DNA from 2 places in the Lactiplantibacillus plantarum genome. Region 2 is predicted to be linked to the other one. Evidence: predicted binding sites of a transcription regulator. Region 2 holds the regulator's gene; the other holds the start of a gene.

Region 1 (7,937 bases), 200 kb from region 2:
TAACGCTGATATTTATCATGATGCGATTGTCCGTGCTGAAAATACCGGGATTATTTTTATCGATGAAATTGATAAGATTACTAAGGGTGGTCAGCAAGGTTCCGGTGAAGTTTCACGTGAAGGGGTTCAACGAGATATTCTGCCAATCGTTGAGGGGTCACAAATTTCAACAAAATATGGTCCCATCAATACTGATCACATTCTGTTTATCGCTTCCGGGGCCTTTGCGGAAAGTAAACCTAGTGATCTGATTGCTGAATTGCAAGGCCGTTTTCCAATTCGGGTCGAATTAGACGATTTAAGCAAGGATGACTTTGTTAAGATTTTGACGGAACCTAAGAATGCGTTGATTAAGCAGTATATCGCTTTGATCGGTACGGACAACATTAAAGTGACGTTCACGATTGAAGCTATCGAAGCGATTGCCACGATTGCCTATAAGGTCAACCATGAGACACAAAATATCGGTGCCCGTCGTTTGCACACCATTTTGGAAAAGCTCTTGGAAGAATTGCTATACGAAGGTCCTGACATGGAAATGGGCGAAGTCACAATCACTGAAAGCTATGTCAACGAGCGAATCGGTAACATTGCACAGGATAAGGATCTTAGTCGTTACATCTTATAAAATTTATCAAGGGGGCGTTTACGCGGATGACAGTCGAATTAAAGAATGAGTACCTCACCGTTTTGATTAATGAAGCTGGGGCGGAATTAAGTAGTGTCAAGTCGAGTGACGGTATTGAGTACATGTGGCAGGCCGACAAAACTTTTTGGGGCCGGCACGCACCCGTGCTTTTTCCAATCGTTGGTCGTTTAAAGGATGACCAGTATACCGTTGCTGGTCAGGCTTATCACATGGGACAGCACGGTTTTGCCCGCGACAATGACTTTACGGTCGTCAACCAAACGGCCACACAAGCAACATTTGAATTGACCGATAGTCGTGCGACGCGGGAGATGTATCCGTACGCGTTTCGATTACGTTTGATTTATACGTTGACGGATCATGAATTGACCGTTAACTACAATGTGCATAATCCAGCTAATCAAGAGCTGTTATTTTCTGTTGGTGGGCACCCAGCATTTAACGTACCACTCGCTGATCCGGCGGGCACACTAGCTGATTATAAGGTTACTGTGGCACCACGAAAGGTCTACGCGCATATTCCATTACAGGCACCGTTGAACGATGCGGCAAATGCGGATGACTTCGACCTGACCAAGCCATTAGCACTTAGCCGGGATTTGTTTAAGGACGATGCCCTGATTTTGGATTTGAATCATCACGAGACGACGTTAATGTTGGACACTGATCTGGATGATCATGGGGTAGCGATGACGATTGAAGATGCACCATACGTCGGCATGTGGTCACCATACCCCGCAGAAGCGCCGTTCGTGTGCTTAGAGCCATGGTGGGGCATTGCGGATAACGTTGATAGCGATGGTCAATTAAGCCATAAGATGGGCATTAATCGGCTTGCAGCGAACCAGACGTTTGATGCTAAATATGCGATTAGCTTTTTCTAACTAAAATACTGTGGTTTAGTGAAACCGGTCGACAGGTTTGACCGGTTTTTTATTGTGGTCTGAAAAGATAGCAAAATAAAGAATTGTATCATCTTACTTTAACTAGAAACAAAAAATACAAACCCAGCACCAAAGCTTACCCGTTCCTAAATAAAAAGACCACTCAGTAATGAAATGGTCTTGAAAGTAACATAATTATTTGCGGTTAGCCCGTTGCTGACGTCGCCAACCAAGTCCGAAGTGTACCAATGATTCGGTCCCGTTTTTGATACGTGCAATATTACTGCGGTGCCGATAGAAGATGAAGAGGGTCAATGCAAAGGCCACGAGTGATAGCAACCAATCCTGATAGTAAAAAATTGCAATCAACGTGACGATTGGAAAAGCCGTCATACTAGCAACACTGACCATACTGGTCGTGTAAACCAATAATAACATGATGGCACTAGCAATTAAGAAGAACTCCCAGTTGTAGGCCAATAAGATCCCAGCACTCGTGGCAACGGCCTTACCACCTTTAAAGCCGATGTAAATTGAGAAAGTATGTCCTAAAATAGCTGCTAGTCCAATCAATAAGGTATACCGGTTATTCATATGAAATAGCAAGGTCGGTTGTAGTGCTGCGATGGTGCCTTTTAGAATATCCATCACCATGACAATTGTCCCAGCGGTCGGGCCTAGGACCCGGTACGTGTTGGTAGTTCCGATATTACCGCTACCTGCTTGACGAATATCAGTGTGAAAGAAAAATTTGCCAATAATGACACCCGAAGGAATCGCGCCAATTAAGTAGGCGATGATCAGCATAATTATTATTTTCAAAGTTGGTTCCTCCTGCAATATAATCACTCAATATTTTAGCATTCTTTTTAAGATTGTGGGGATTAATTAGTTTAAAAAATGATGATTGCGTGTCAAATTATGAAAATAAAATGATTTTTTGATAATTATTATGTGCCTAAAAGCGGGTGGTTAGAGCCTTTAAAGCGCTAACTGTCAAATTAATCACGCATTTTAAGAACTAGTCGTGACCAGTAATAAGTTTATTCATTGAACTGGCGCTTAGAATCAACATGAGGTAAGCTAGTAAGTGGCTTAACTTTTAAAAGATAGTTTTAAACGCGAACGTGTGTTTGCTATTTTAATTGTTAACGTGTATGCTAACAGATGAAGAGCCACAAGTGACAATTAGAAATTAACATAATTGTACCTTGACAGGTTGGGGCTTTTAGGACTATTTTATTACGGTTACCTGAAAGCCGCACCTAGTTGAGGTAGATTTTTAAAGATAAAAGGAGTTGTGAGAATGGCCAAGAAAAGCCCAAAATATGATGATTCTTCAATCCAAGTACTTGAAGGATTAGAAGCCGTTCGGAAACGTCCCGGAATGTATATCGGTTCTACAGACGGCCGCGGACTCCATCACTTAGTTTATGAAATTGTCGATAATGCCGTTGATGAAGCCTTAGCTGGCTATGGTAAAGAAATCAACGTGATTATTCACGCCGATAACAGCATCACCGTTGTCGATCATGGTCGTGGGATGCCAGTTGGAATGCATGCTTCCGGTATTCCAACACCTGAAGTTATCCTCACGGTTTTGCATGCTGGTGGTAAGTTCGGCCAGGGTGGTTATAAGACTTCTGGTGGGCTGCATGGGGTCGGTGCGAGCGTCGTTAACGCATTGTCGTCCGAATTGACGGTAACCATTGTCCGTGATGGCTACCGCTACGTTGAACATTTCAAAGATGGGGGTCATCCCGTCGGTACCCTTGAAAAGAAAGGGAAGACTAATAAGCCAACTGGAACGACAATGACTTTTAAGCCGGACGCTAGTATCTTTACAACGACGGTTTATAATTTTCAAACGTTGGCTGAACGGTTGCGTGAATCCGCATTCTTACTGAAAGGCGTCAAAATCACGCTGACTGACGAACGGGAAAATCAACAACAAGAGCTGGTCTTCCATTACGAAGATGGTATCAAGGCGTTTGTCAGTTACCTCAATGAAGATAAGGACACCCTCGGGGATATTATGTTCTTTGACGGCACTAAGGAAGGTGTCGAAGTTGAGGTCGCTGCGCAGTACAACGATGGCTATTCGGAAAACTTGTTGTCATTCGTCAATAACGTGCGGACGCCAGACGGTGGGACTCATGAAGTAGGGTTCCGCAGTGCCTGGACGAAAGCATTCAATGAATATGCTCGCAAGGTTGGCCTATTGAAGGACAAGGATAAAAATTTGGAAGGCTCCGATGTCCGTGAAGGGTTATCCGCTGTTATTTCATTACGAGTACCGGAAAATCTCTTACAATTTGAAGGTCAAACTAAGGAAAAGCTCGGAACACCCGAAGCACGAACGATTGTTGATAATATTGTGAGTGAACAACTTCAATTCTTCTTGATGGAAAATGGTGAATTTGCTCAAATGCTGATTCGCAAATCCACCAAAGCTCGGCAGGCTCGTGAGGCTGCCCGTAAGGCCCGTGATGAAAGCCGAAACGGTAAGCGGCGCCATAAGCAGGAACGGTTACTTTCTGGAAAATTAACGCCAGCGCAGTCTAAAAACGCTAAGAAGAATGAATTATTCTTAGTCGAAGGGGATTCGGCCGGTGGTTCAGCTAAACAGGGGCGTGATCGAAAGTTTCAAGCAATTTTGCCATTACGTGGTAAGGTGTTGAATACCGAAAAGGCCAAATTAGCTGATATTGTCAAGAATGAAGAAATTAATACCATGATTTACACAATTGGTGCGGGTGTTGGTCCCGAATTTGATATTAAGGCCAGTAATTATGACAAGATCATTATTATGACCGATGCCGATACCGATGGTGCCCATATTCAAATTCTCTTACTGACATTCTTTTATAAGTACATGCGGCCAATGATTGACGCTGGTAAAATCTACATTGCGTTGCCACCGCTGTATCGATTACAAAAGAAGCAGAACAAGCAGTTACGGACGGAATATGCATGGACTGACGAAGAGCTAACGCTCAAGACCAAGTCATTTGGTAAGGGCTATGCACTCCAGCGCTACAAGGGACTTGGCGAAATGAACGCGGAACAGCTATGGGAAACAACCATGGATCCTGAAAAACGGACCTTAGTCCGAGTCCGAATCGATGACGCTGCCTTAGCAGAAAAACGGGTCACAACGTTAATGGGCGACAAAGTTGAACCTCGTCGAAAATGGATCGAAAGTAACGTCCACTTTAATTTGGACGAAGACGGGTCGTTACTAGATAACGAGGCCGTCTCATCCGCACATGAGCAAGCCGACGAAGAATTGGCACAACAGCTAAAACAATAGAGGGGGTCGTAAAATGGCAACTGAACAACCAAAAATTCAAGAACTAACCCTTGAAGACGTCATGGGCGACCGCTTCGGCCGTTATTCTAAATATATTATTCAAGAACGGGCCTTGCCAGACATCCGTGATGGCTTGAAGCCAGTACAACGACGAATCTTATACGCCATGAATCAGGATGGCAACACCTTTGACAAAGCGTTCCGTAAGTCCGCTAAATCAGTCGGAAACGTCATGGGTAATTTTCATCCCCATGGTGATTCTTCGATTTATGAAGCAATGGTTCGTCTTAGTCAGGACTGGAAGTTACGGGAACCGCTGATTGAAATGCACGGGAATAATGGTTCCATGGACGGTGATCCGGCTGCCGCCATGCGGTATACCGAGGCACGTTTGAGCAAAATCGCTGGTGAAATGCTTCAAGACATTGATAAAAAGACTGTCGATATGGTCCTAAATTTTGATGATACGGAGTACGAACCAACTGTTTTACCGGCCCGCTTTCCGAACTTATTAGTTAACGGGGCAACGGGGATTTCAGCCGGTTATGCAACGGAAATTCCGCCGCATAACTTGAGTGAAGTCATTGATGCGATTTTATTCCTGATGAATCACCCTAAGGCAACGCTTGAAGATTTGATGGACTTTGTCAAGGGTCCCGATTTTCCAACTGGGGGGATCATTCAAGGATTAGCAGGTATCAAGCAAGCCTATGAAACTGGCCGTGGGCGTATCGTCGTGCGTTCGCGAACCAAGATCGTACCGCTTAAGGGGAATAAATCACAGATTGAAGTTTCAGAGATCCCTTATGAAGTTAACAAGGCGCAATTGGTGAAAAAAATTGATGAAATTCGCATTCTGAAGAAGATCGAAGGTATCGCCGAAGTTCGTGATGAAAGTGACCGTCAGGGATTATCAGTGGTGATTGAACTGAAGCGTGACGTCAATGCAGAAGGTATTCTGACTTACTTACTCAAAAATACCGATCTACAAATTACTTATAACTTCAATATGGTCGCCATTTATCATCAACGGCCCGAACACGTTGGGCTGAAAACGATTCTAACGGCCTACTTGGAACATCAACGGGACGTTGTAACCCGTCGGACCCAATTTAACTTACAGAAGGCTATGGATCGCCAACACATCGTTCAAGGATTAATCAAGGCGATGTCCATCCTCGACCAAGTAATTAAAACGATTCGTGGTAGCAAGGATAAGAAGGACGCCAAACAGAACTTGGTCAGTCAATTCGATTTCTCTGAGATTCAAGCTGAAGCCATCGTGACAATGCAACTTTATCGGTTAACCAATACCGATGTGACGCAGCTAGAAAAAGAATCAGCTGAACTGGCCAAGGCTATCGCAACCTATCAGCTGATTCTGGCAGAGCCTAAAGAACTCGATAAAGTTTTACGGCGTGAACTAAAGGCCGTTCAAAAAGCCTATCCAACGAGCCGTTTGACTGAGATTCAAAATGAAATTCAAGAATTAAAGGTCAAGACCGAGGTCGTGATTCCACAAGAAGACGTCATTGTTATGATTAGCCATGATGGTTATATCAAGCGAACCAGCTTACGCTCTTATTCAGCGTCTGAGCCCGATGATAACGGGCTTAAAGATGAGGATTATCCGATCTATCTAGCTAAAAATAGCACGTTAGATCATTTAATGATGTTCACCAACATGGGCCATCTCATTTACCGGCCGATTTATGAAATTGCTGACGCCAAATGGAAAGATACCGGTGAGCACATTTCTCAGACGATTGGGCTGGCTGAAAACGAGCGCATCACGTGGGTCTATTCTTTTGAGAACCTTAAAGCTACCGGAAAATTCTTAGTGGCAACTAGTGACGGCTATATCAAACAAACGGCCTTTGCTGATTACACGCCGGGTCGAACTTATAAGACTCGGGCCAGCCAGTTCATCAAAATGAAGTCAGACGATGCAACCGTTGTAACAGTCGAATACTTACCAGCTGCACCAACGGGAACCCTGATTCTGATAACGCAACATGGGTATGGCCTTCGCTATGATTTAAGCGAGGTCCCAACGATTGGTGCGAAGGCGGTCGGCGTGAAATCTATGGATCTGCGCGACGATGCCATTGTACGGGCAACAATCGCCGCAGATGATGATTTGATTGCCATGATTACGCAACGGGGTTCATTCAAGAAGATGAAGGTGGCAGATTTACCCGTGACAAGTCGTGCACGGCGGGGCGTTCAAGTCTTACGGGAGTTAAAAAATAATCCACACCGGGTCGCTGATTATGTCTTAGTTGCTAGTGACGCAAATGGGGTTGCACTTGATGTGCTGACTGATCGTGGTAAGCACCATTCGATCTTGAATGATGATCATCCTACTAGTGCGCGTTATTCTAATGGCTCTTTTGTAGTTGATACTGATACTGAAGGGGAACCTGTTTCTATGCAGATCCATCCGATCCCACTAACGGTATAGTTTCCAATGCGAATACTTGCACGTTAACGGGCATTCGATTAAGATAATATTATAACAGGGTAAAAGATTATGAATTAGTTAAGCTTTATTTACCAATAACAACCGCTTGCTTTCACTTTGAATCTTGTATAAAATTATAGATATCATAAGATGGCGATAAGAAGAAAGGATCAGGTAAAATTCATGAAGACAACTCAAGAAAGTATTTTCTCATCGAAAACGTTAACGTATTTCTTGCAACTAGCTGAAACTATGAATTACACACAGGCAGCTCAAATTTTAGGAATTACGCAACCAGCATTGACCCAACAGATCAAAAAACTAGAGCGTACCGTTGGTGCCCCTTTATTTTATTCCGTTGGGAAAAAGTTACGTCTCTCTGACGCCGGTTACACAATGCTTAACGCAACCCACAGTATTTATAGTGTATTGAACAAGGCAACTGATGAAATCCAGCAGACAACTAGTGCTACTCAAGGAACAATCAATATTGGCGTGCTAGCTTCAATTGAAGACCATGTATTTGAGGATTTTGCCATTAAGTATTACGAGGCCAATCCAAATGTTATTATTTCGTTGCACATGCTGACGCGTAAAGAGATTTGGGAACGATTAGAAAATAATCGG
Region 2 (7,937 bases):
AACAAGACTCATGGTTTTCATAATAATTGTATCCGACCTTTTTATAATTTTTAGATTGATCTATTAATTAGGGCTCCTACTGATTAATAAAGAAAGGAATTTTAAACCAGTATGAATATCATAGCTTGAATTAAGGTATAAAGCAATCAAATATCAAACCACAAAAATTGTAATGATGTCACGATAGCTTGTCAATTACATCACCAATCAAGTACGTCGACAGCGATGCGTCATGTTATTTCAAATTTCACACCTGGCAGTGTTGAGTAGTTTGCAAAAAAACAACTCCAACTGGGCACAGTAGCATGGCCCGTTGAAGCTGTTGGAAAAGTGATTATTGTGATTTATCTTTTTGAGATTGGGCGATGGGTGTCAAGGTGGACTTAGAAATATTCACAACCGTCAAATTTATATTTTGACAACCGAAATGCCCAATTAGCGGATATGAATCTATAGCCGTAAACAGCTAATTATTTGCGAGCGAAACCCAATTAGTGGCCTGAATGGTATCAATTCGATAGACAGCAATGGTGACGTCTTTTAAGGATCCATAAAGTGTCCCTACAATTGTTAATGGTGAAACGGAATCGCCCACGCGTACTTGCCAGGTACACTTGTTGTGGAAGTTCGTCCGGTCGATACGCAGTTCAATATGTTGATTGCTCAGCGAATTGATAACGAGACGCGAGGGTGACAGGCTAATGATATCACCATCAATCGGGGCATTAATCACCGGACTGGTCGGTTGTATGGCTAATAGCCCGATTTGTTGGGGTGATGTGGCAGTGGGAATCACCGTATAAGTACCGGCGACGGGTGCCTGAAGACTATTTCGTTTTTGATGATGTGAGAACCACATATTTACCGCGCTCCTTACTTAGTGCTTGTCTTAATCGCCTTATTTAATAACAGCATAAATTATGGAACCCGTCCCAGGTCAAGCAATTGCGGGCAGTATTTTTGTCGTGAAATGCTATAATAGTTAAGAAATCTTAGGATGGTTAACGAACGGGGTGGTCAAGATGGATTTTGTAGAATTGACACCGATCGCATTGGGGCATACGCCGCTTGGCACACGCGGACCGAATCCCCATATTCATGATTGGCAACTCGATTGGCAAAAACTAAGTAGTTTGATTGCTGATAATCAAGACGTGATGATGCAGGTGGACGCCGGACTTGCTGAAGATTGGTTGAATACGCACGGCACCATTTGGGACAATGTACAAGGCTATCACCGCTACCCGAATGACAACCGGGCGTTTGATGACACCGTTTTTTGGGCGGCGTCTACTTGGGCGACACCGGCAATTGTTGTGACTTTTCATAATGAAATTAGTCGGGCTTTCAGCTGCTATCGGGTCGGAACTGACCCTGATTTTCATTACTTAGGGCCACGCGGACGTGCATATTAATCCCTTATTGTCATTAACAAATTGGAGGAAAAAACGTGAAAGTTGGAATCGACAAGTTGCATTTTGCAACTTCACATTTATACGTAGACATGGCGGAACTGGCGACAGCTCGCCAGGCAGAACCTGATAAGTATTTGATTGGTATTGGTCAGTCTAAAATGGCGGTGATTCCGCCGAGTCAGGATGCAGTGACGTTAGCTGCTAATGCTGCCGCACCGATGCTGACAGCGACTGACATTGCGGCTATTGATTTATTAGTCGTCGGTACCGAGTCGGGGATCGACAATTCCAAAGCGAGTGCGATTTACGTCGCTAAGTTGCTCGGTTTGAGCCAGCGGGTTCGAACAATTGAAATGAAAGAAGCCTGCTATGCGGCGACGGCTGGTGTCCAACTGGCCCAAGATCACGTGCGTGTTCATCCAGATAAAAAGGCGCTGGTCATTGGTAGTGACGTGGCACGCTACGGATTGAACACACCGGGCGAGCCAACTCAAGGTGGTGGGGCGGTTGCTATGTTAATTAGTGCGGATCCTAAAGTATTAGCACTGGGTACTGAGTCAAGTCTACTGAGCGAAGATGTGATGGACTTTTGGCGACCATTGTATCATACAGAAGCCCTAGTTGACGGCAAATACTCGTCTAATATCTATATTGATTATTTTCAAGATGTGTTTAAGAATTACTTGCAAACGACTCAAACTAGTCCAGACACACTGACGGCCTTAGTTTTTCATTTGCCATATACAAAGATGGGACTTAAAGCGCTTCGAAGCGTGTTACCATTAGTTGATGCCGAGAAACAAGCCCAGTGGTTGACGCACTTCGAACATGCGCGTCAGCTAAATCGACAAGTTGGTAACTTGTATACTGGTTCACTCTATTTGAGCTTGTTATCGCAGTTACTGACTGATCCTCAGTTACAACCAGGGAACCGACTCGGATTATTCAGTTATGGCTCGGGTGCCGAGGGTGAATTTTATACCGGGGTTATTCAGCCGGATTATCAGGCCGGCTTAGATCATGGCTTACCACAACGGTTGGCTCGTCGGCGCCGAGTTAGTGTGGTGGAATATGAGACCTTATTTAGTCATCAACTGCAATGGCGGGCTGATGATCAGTCGGTCAGTTATGCTGATGATCCCCACCGATTCGTATTGACCGGTCAAAAGGACGAACAACGCCAATATTTGGATCGACAAGTTTAAACGAAAAAGTCACTTGTTACTAGCAAATATGCTAGGCAAGTGACTTTTGTTATTTGAAGTTGTTGGTGATGATCTGGCCATCTTTGACACTCAACAGCGTCTTGTCAGTGGTATCTGGCTGTAGCAACTGAATGGTATAACCAGCCGCAAGATTTTTCTTGAGCGATTTTGACAATGATTTGAAATTTGAAGTAATCGTCGTGATTGCTTTTTGATTTTGAGATGGATATGATTTAATCGTCTTCAAAGATTTAACGTACTTTTTATTGGTTGGCGTAATCGTATATGTTTTCGTTGACTTGGTGAATGCAACGGTGCCAATCGATTGATAGTTAGATTGTAATTGTTTAAGGATATTTTCTTCATTCAACTTAGTCGTTGCGGCCGCGCGTTTGGTGTTGGCTTCGTTAAAAACGACTTGTGAGGAACTCAAGCTCGTTGATTTAGACTTGCTGGTACTAGCGCTAGTACTCGTACTAGATGATGCTTTGCGCGTCGATTGCTGTGACTGGTTGTATGGCCAGTAAGGCAATTTAACGACCGCGTAGATGGTGACCAGGGCGCTGAGGACCGTAATTAGTGTTAGAAATTTCCAACCACCACCGGTTTGACGTGCGTAAATCACGGAAAATAATGCTAATAGAAAAACAATCAAGCCCATAATGGCTAGGAACAACATGTAACCAACTCCCAATGTTTAAAATAGTATAATCATTATACCATTGAACTATTGGCTGTTCGTCACAGATTTGAAATATTTTGAAAAGAGATCTGACTAATAACCAATTTGACGCCAGCACTTTTTCTGTCGATACACCGGGAGAATCAGGCGCCGCTGGTTCAATAGCAATGGTGCTACCACCAAATCACAGTAACGCCACGGTGGGATAGTGTTGATGCCTGGCGCAAGGTGCCTGCAGCGTATCTCTCAGCGCACGGTTGTTTACAACAAGTGGGTGGTATATTTACGAGCTACCGATAAATAGGTGCGACGAGTAGGTATCGCGCTTCGATTAGGCTTGAAAGAGGACGAATTGCCAATTTACAAACGGCGATACTAACGAATCGGGGTGATGATGACTTTTTTATTCAGAAGGCAATCGGTTGGGCATTGCGGGATTATGGCAAAGTGAATTCGGAATGGGGGCGTGCTTTTGTCGCAAATAACGTGCTCTCGTCCCTGGCACGGCGGGAAGGGTGTAAATATTTGTGAGTGGAATCTGTAGGCATGCCATCAACCTGCTCTAAAAACTGGCGAATAAAAAAGATGACAAATTGAATTGTCATCTTGTGGGTGATAGTTTACTGAAACAGCATGTCGCGATATAAACCGACAACTTTGCCTAATACAGAGACGTTGTTCAAGATAATTGGGGCCATCGTGTCGTTCTCAGGTTGTAGTCGGTAGTGATCGGCCTCTTTGAAGAATCGCTTGCAAGTCGCTTCATTTTCATCGGTCATGGCAATGATGATATCACCATTGTCAGCGGAACTTTGACGCCGAACAATGACTTGATCACCATTCATGATACCGATATTGATCATACTTTCGCCACGGATGGTGAGCATGAAAAGGTCGCCACCGAATGATTCAAGTTCCTTAGGAATTGGAAAATAATCCGTCGCTTCCTGTACGGCAAGAATTGGTTGGCCGGCGGTTACCGTTCCAAGTACCGGAATTTGATGTGGCGTAGTTTCGACGCCCAGTGCTTCGAAACCGGCTGGCGTTACCTCAATGGCACGTGGCTTAGTTGGGTCTTTTTGGATGTAACCTTTTTTTTCTAGCCGTGAAATGTGGCCGTGAACGGTCGAAGTCGAAGATAAGTCAACGGCTTCACCAATCTCACGAACGGTTGGCGGGTATCCTTTTTCATTGACACGTTCATAAATAAAGCGAAGAACGGCCATTTGTTTGCTTTCCGATGTTTTACTCATCTTGGCACCTCATTTTTTATTTTCATTATTGGTTAAACCAATTGTAGCATAGCGTTTCATAGCTTTCAAACAAATGTTCGGTTGACAAACACTATTAATTGATTTAGGGTCTAATTTCGTGTATATTTCAAGAGTGAAAGGGGCTGCTGATTTGATTTCAAAAGAATTGCTTGCTCGGATCAATGAGTTAGCTCATAAGGCGAAAGCCGAGGGGCTCACCGAGCTAGAAGAAGCCGAACGTCAAGAGTTGCGGCAAAAATACTTGAAGGAATTTCGCGCCGGTTTTCGGCAACAAGTTGAAATGCTTCAGGTTTATGATAAAGATGGTAAAGAGGTTACGCCAGAAAAGGTCCGTCAAGTGCAACGCGATCGCGGTCTTCGAGATGATTAACCGATTTCAGGAAAATTTGTCAACTGACAAATTTTCCTTTTCTTTTATTATTAATTTGTGTAGACTAGTTTAATGAAGACTGTAATAAGGGAGGGGAATGACTGTGTCTACAGGAATTTGGATTTTAATCGTCGTTATCGGCGTATTGGTTGGGTTAACTGGTGGTTTCTTCGGTGCCCGGCACTATATGCAAAATTACTTGAAGCAAAATCCACCAATTAGTGAAGAAATGCTTCGTAGTATGATGATGCAAATGGGTCAACGCCCATCCGAAAAGAAGTTACATCAGATGTTGAATTCGATGAAAGCTGCATCTAAAAACGATAACAAGTAGTAAAAAAGTGTCGGCTCGCTTTAAATTGCGATCACCGACACTTTTTTATTATCGAACTTAATGTTTCTGACGGGTTGTAGCAGGATCAACGTATTTGAACGTTGGGTCGATTTGACGATCCAAGTCGTCAAAAGCGTGCAACATTTTAGTTTCAATTTGTTTTTGACCAGCATCATCTAGTTTCAGCTTACGATCAATATCAATCGGTTTACCAAAACGGACGGTGACCCGCTGACGACTAAAAAGTTGTTTGAAGGTCAATGGACCTTGGTAAACGGTTGGGACTAGTGGAACACCGGCCATCTTAGCGATGACGGTTGCACCGCCTTTAAGTTCTTGTGAGTGGCGCGTTCCCGATGGAAACATGATTAATGAAAGCTTACCGCTGCGCAAAAATTTGACGGGGGTCTTGATTGCTGAAGGTCCTGGATGTTGCCGATTGACAGGAAAAGCGTTCGCATGGACGAGAATGAACCGCAAGACGGGATTCTTAAATAGTTCTTCCTTGGCCATAAAGCTAAATTTCATTGGGCTGCCGGCCAACGCATAGTACAACGGATCAAACCACGTCCGGTGCGGTCCAACTAAGATGTAGGCGCCCTCAGGCAAGTTTTCCCGTCCTTGATAGTGCGGCCGACCGTTAATAATGGTGATGATTAGTCGGACTAGTCCGCGCATAAAAGAATAAAACATCACGATCTTCCTTTCGTTTACTAACTGCTCACAGTATGACGAAATTTGGCAAATTCTGCAAGTTAATTGTATGATAACTGTGCGATGATTTTAATGGAGAGGTGGCCGAATATGGCAGACGTCACGTTACACGCCGATGAGCGTATTGATCAATTATATAGTCAAGATATCCAAATCATTCAAAGTTCTCAAGTCTTTGCGTTCTCACTGGATGCTGTTCTGTTGGGTGACTTTGCCCAGGTTGCGAAGGGCGTTAAGAGCCAGATCGTGGATCTCTGTGCTGGCAATGGCGCAGTAGGTCTATTCGCCAGTGCTAAAACTCAAGGCCATATTACGGCGGTCGAGATTCAGCCCCGGTTGGCCGATATGGCTCAACGCAGTGTTGTTTTGAACGATTTAACCCAACAAATGACAGTCCTGAACGAAGACTTACTGGCAATTACGCGCCAACTACCGAAAGATTCGGTGGATACAGTCTTATGTAACCCACCGTATTTTAAAGATCGACCGCAGAGCGTTAAAAATCCAAATCCTCATTTGGCGATTGCACGGCATGAACTGTCCGCTAATTTAGATCAGATCCTAGCGGTAACTAGTGATTTGTTAAAAATGAATGGTAAAGCATATTTTGTTCATCGTCCTGAACGACTAGATGACTTGTTCAGTACCATGGCGACCAATCGGTTGGCACCCAAACGGATTCGGTTCGTCCATCCCAAAGCACAACGGGAAGCGAACATGGTTCTGATCGAAATGATCAAGGATGGGAAACGCAACGGTGTTCGAATCATGCCACCGCTTGTCGTTTATCGTGATGATGGTGAATACAGGGAAGAGGTGCACACATTACTCTATGGCAAGCACAAGTAAGCCGGCTGCGTCCACGACGGCAATCAAAAAATATTATTTTTATGTCCTATTATGTGCTGATCAAACGTTGTATGGTGGTTTTACGGATAACTTGCAGCGACGATTAGCAACGCACAATGCGGGCAAAGGGGCTAAATATACGCGGGTCAGATCACGGCGGCCTTTGCAATTAATTTATCATGAAACTTTCACTGACAAATCAAGTGCGTTAAAGGCTGAATATGCCTTCAAACACCAATCGCGAGCTGCCAAGCTAAAATACTTGTCAGCTCACGATGTAAAAATTTAGCGAAGTTTTCACAATTTATGATTCTATTTCTCGCATTTACTGTTATAATATTTACTGTATCAATATATAGGAGGAATTTTTGTAATGAAAATTATTGCATATGCTGTACGTGATGACGAACGTCCATTCTTCGATACTTGGATGAAAGAAAACCCAGATGTTGAAGTTAAATTAGTTCCAGAATTACTTACTGAAGACAACGTTGACTTAGCTAAAGGCTTCGACGGTGCCGATGTATACCAACAAAAGGACTATACTGCTGAAGTATTGAACAAGTTAGCCGACGAAGGGGTTAAGAACATCTCTCTTCGTAACGTTGGTGTTGATAACTTGGACGTTCCTACTGTTAAAGCACGTGGCTTAAACATTTCTAACGTACCTGCATACTCACCAAATGCGATTGCTGAATTATCAGTAACGCAATTGATGCAATTATTACGTCAAACCCCATTGTTCAACAAGAAGTTAGCTAAGCAAGACTTCCGTTGGGCACCAGATATTGCCAAGGAATTAAACACCATGACTGTTGGTGTTATCGGTACTGGTCGGATTGGCCGTGCTGCCATCGATATTTTCAAAGGCTTCGGCGCTAAGGTTATCGGTTACGATGTTTACCGGAATGCTGAACTTGAAAAGGAAGGCATGTACGTTGACACCTTGGACGAATTATACGCCCAAGCTGATGTTATCACGTTACACGTTCCTGCATTGAAGGATAACTACCACATGTTGAATGCGGATGCCTTCAGCAAGATGAAAGATGGCGCCTACATCTTGAACTTTGCTCGTGGGACACTCATCGATT

Evidence for each region. The regulator LexA, encoded in region 2, represses DNA repair genes until DNA is damaged. The targets are predictions, from matches to a motif close to CNAACANNTGTTNG.
Region 1: a site for LexA is predicted at 2,656-2,669, ahead of parE (DNA topoisomerase IV subunit B). Genes of this name have one in related genera too.

What each region holds. Positions count from the first base shown of each region.
Region 1 is NZ_CP039121.1:1,703,914-1,711,850, reverse strand. Features, by position in the region: gene hslU (ATP-dependent protease ATPase subunit HslU) at 1-628, shown strand, start outside; gene E5260_RS07915 (aldose 1-epimerase family protein) at 655-1,533, shown strand; gene plsY (glycerol-3-phosphate 1-O-acyltransferase PlsY) at 1,729-2,355, opposite strand; gene parE (DNA topoisomerase IV subunit B) at 2,840-4,846, shown strand; gene parC (DNA topoisomerase IV subunit A) at 4,860-7,310, shown strand; gene E5260_RS07895 (LysR family transcriptional regulator) at 7,494-7,937, shown strand, end outside.
Region 2 is NZ_CP039121.1:1,901,625-1,909,561, reverse strand. Features, by position in the region: gene E5260_RS08840 (glycosyltransferase family 2 protein) at 1-21, opposite strand, end outside; gene E5260_RS08835 (hypothetical protein) at 467-859, opposite strand; gene E5260_RS08830 (hypothetical protein) at 1,023-1,415, shown strand; gene E5260_RS08825 (hydroxymethylglutaryl-CoA synthase) at 1,451-2,620, shown strand; gene E5260_RS08820 (hypothetical protein) at 2,670-3,299, opposite strand; gene E5260_RS15620 (DNA alkylation repair protein) at 3,603-3,833, shown strand; gene lexA (transcriptional repressor LexA) at 3,923-4,555, opposite strand; gene E5260_RS08805 (DUF896 domain-containing protein) at 4,707-4,946, shown strand; gene E5260_RS08800 (YneF family protein) at 5,044-5,280, shown strand; gene E5260_RS08795 (lysophospholipid acyltransferase family protein) at 5,338-5,973, opposite strand; gene E5260_RS08790 (tRNA1(Val) (adenine(37)-N6)-methyltransferase) at 6,085-6,843, shown strand; gene E5260_RS08785 (GIY-YIG nuclease family protein) at 6,827-7,132, shown strand; gene E5260_RS08780 (D-2-hydroxyacid dehydrogenase) at 7,217-7,937, shown strand, end outside.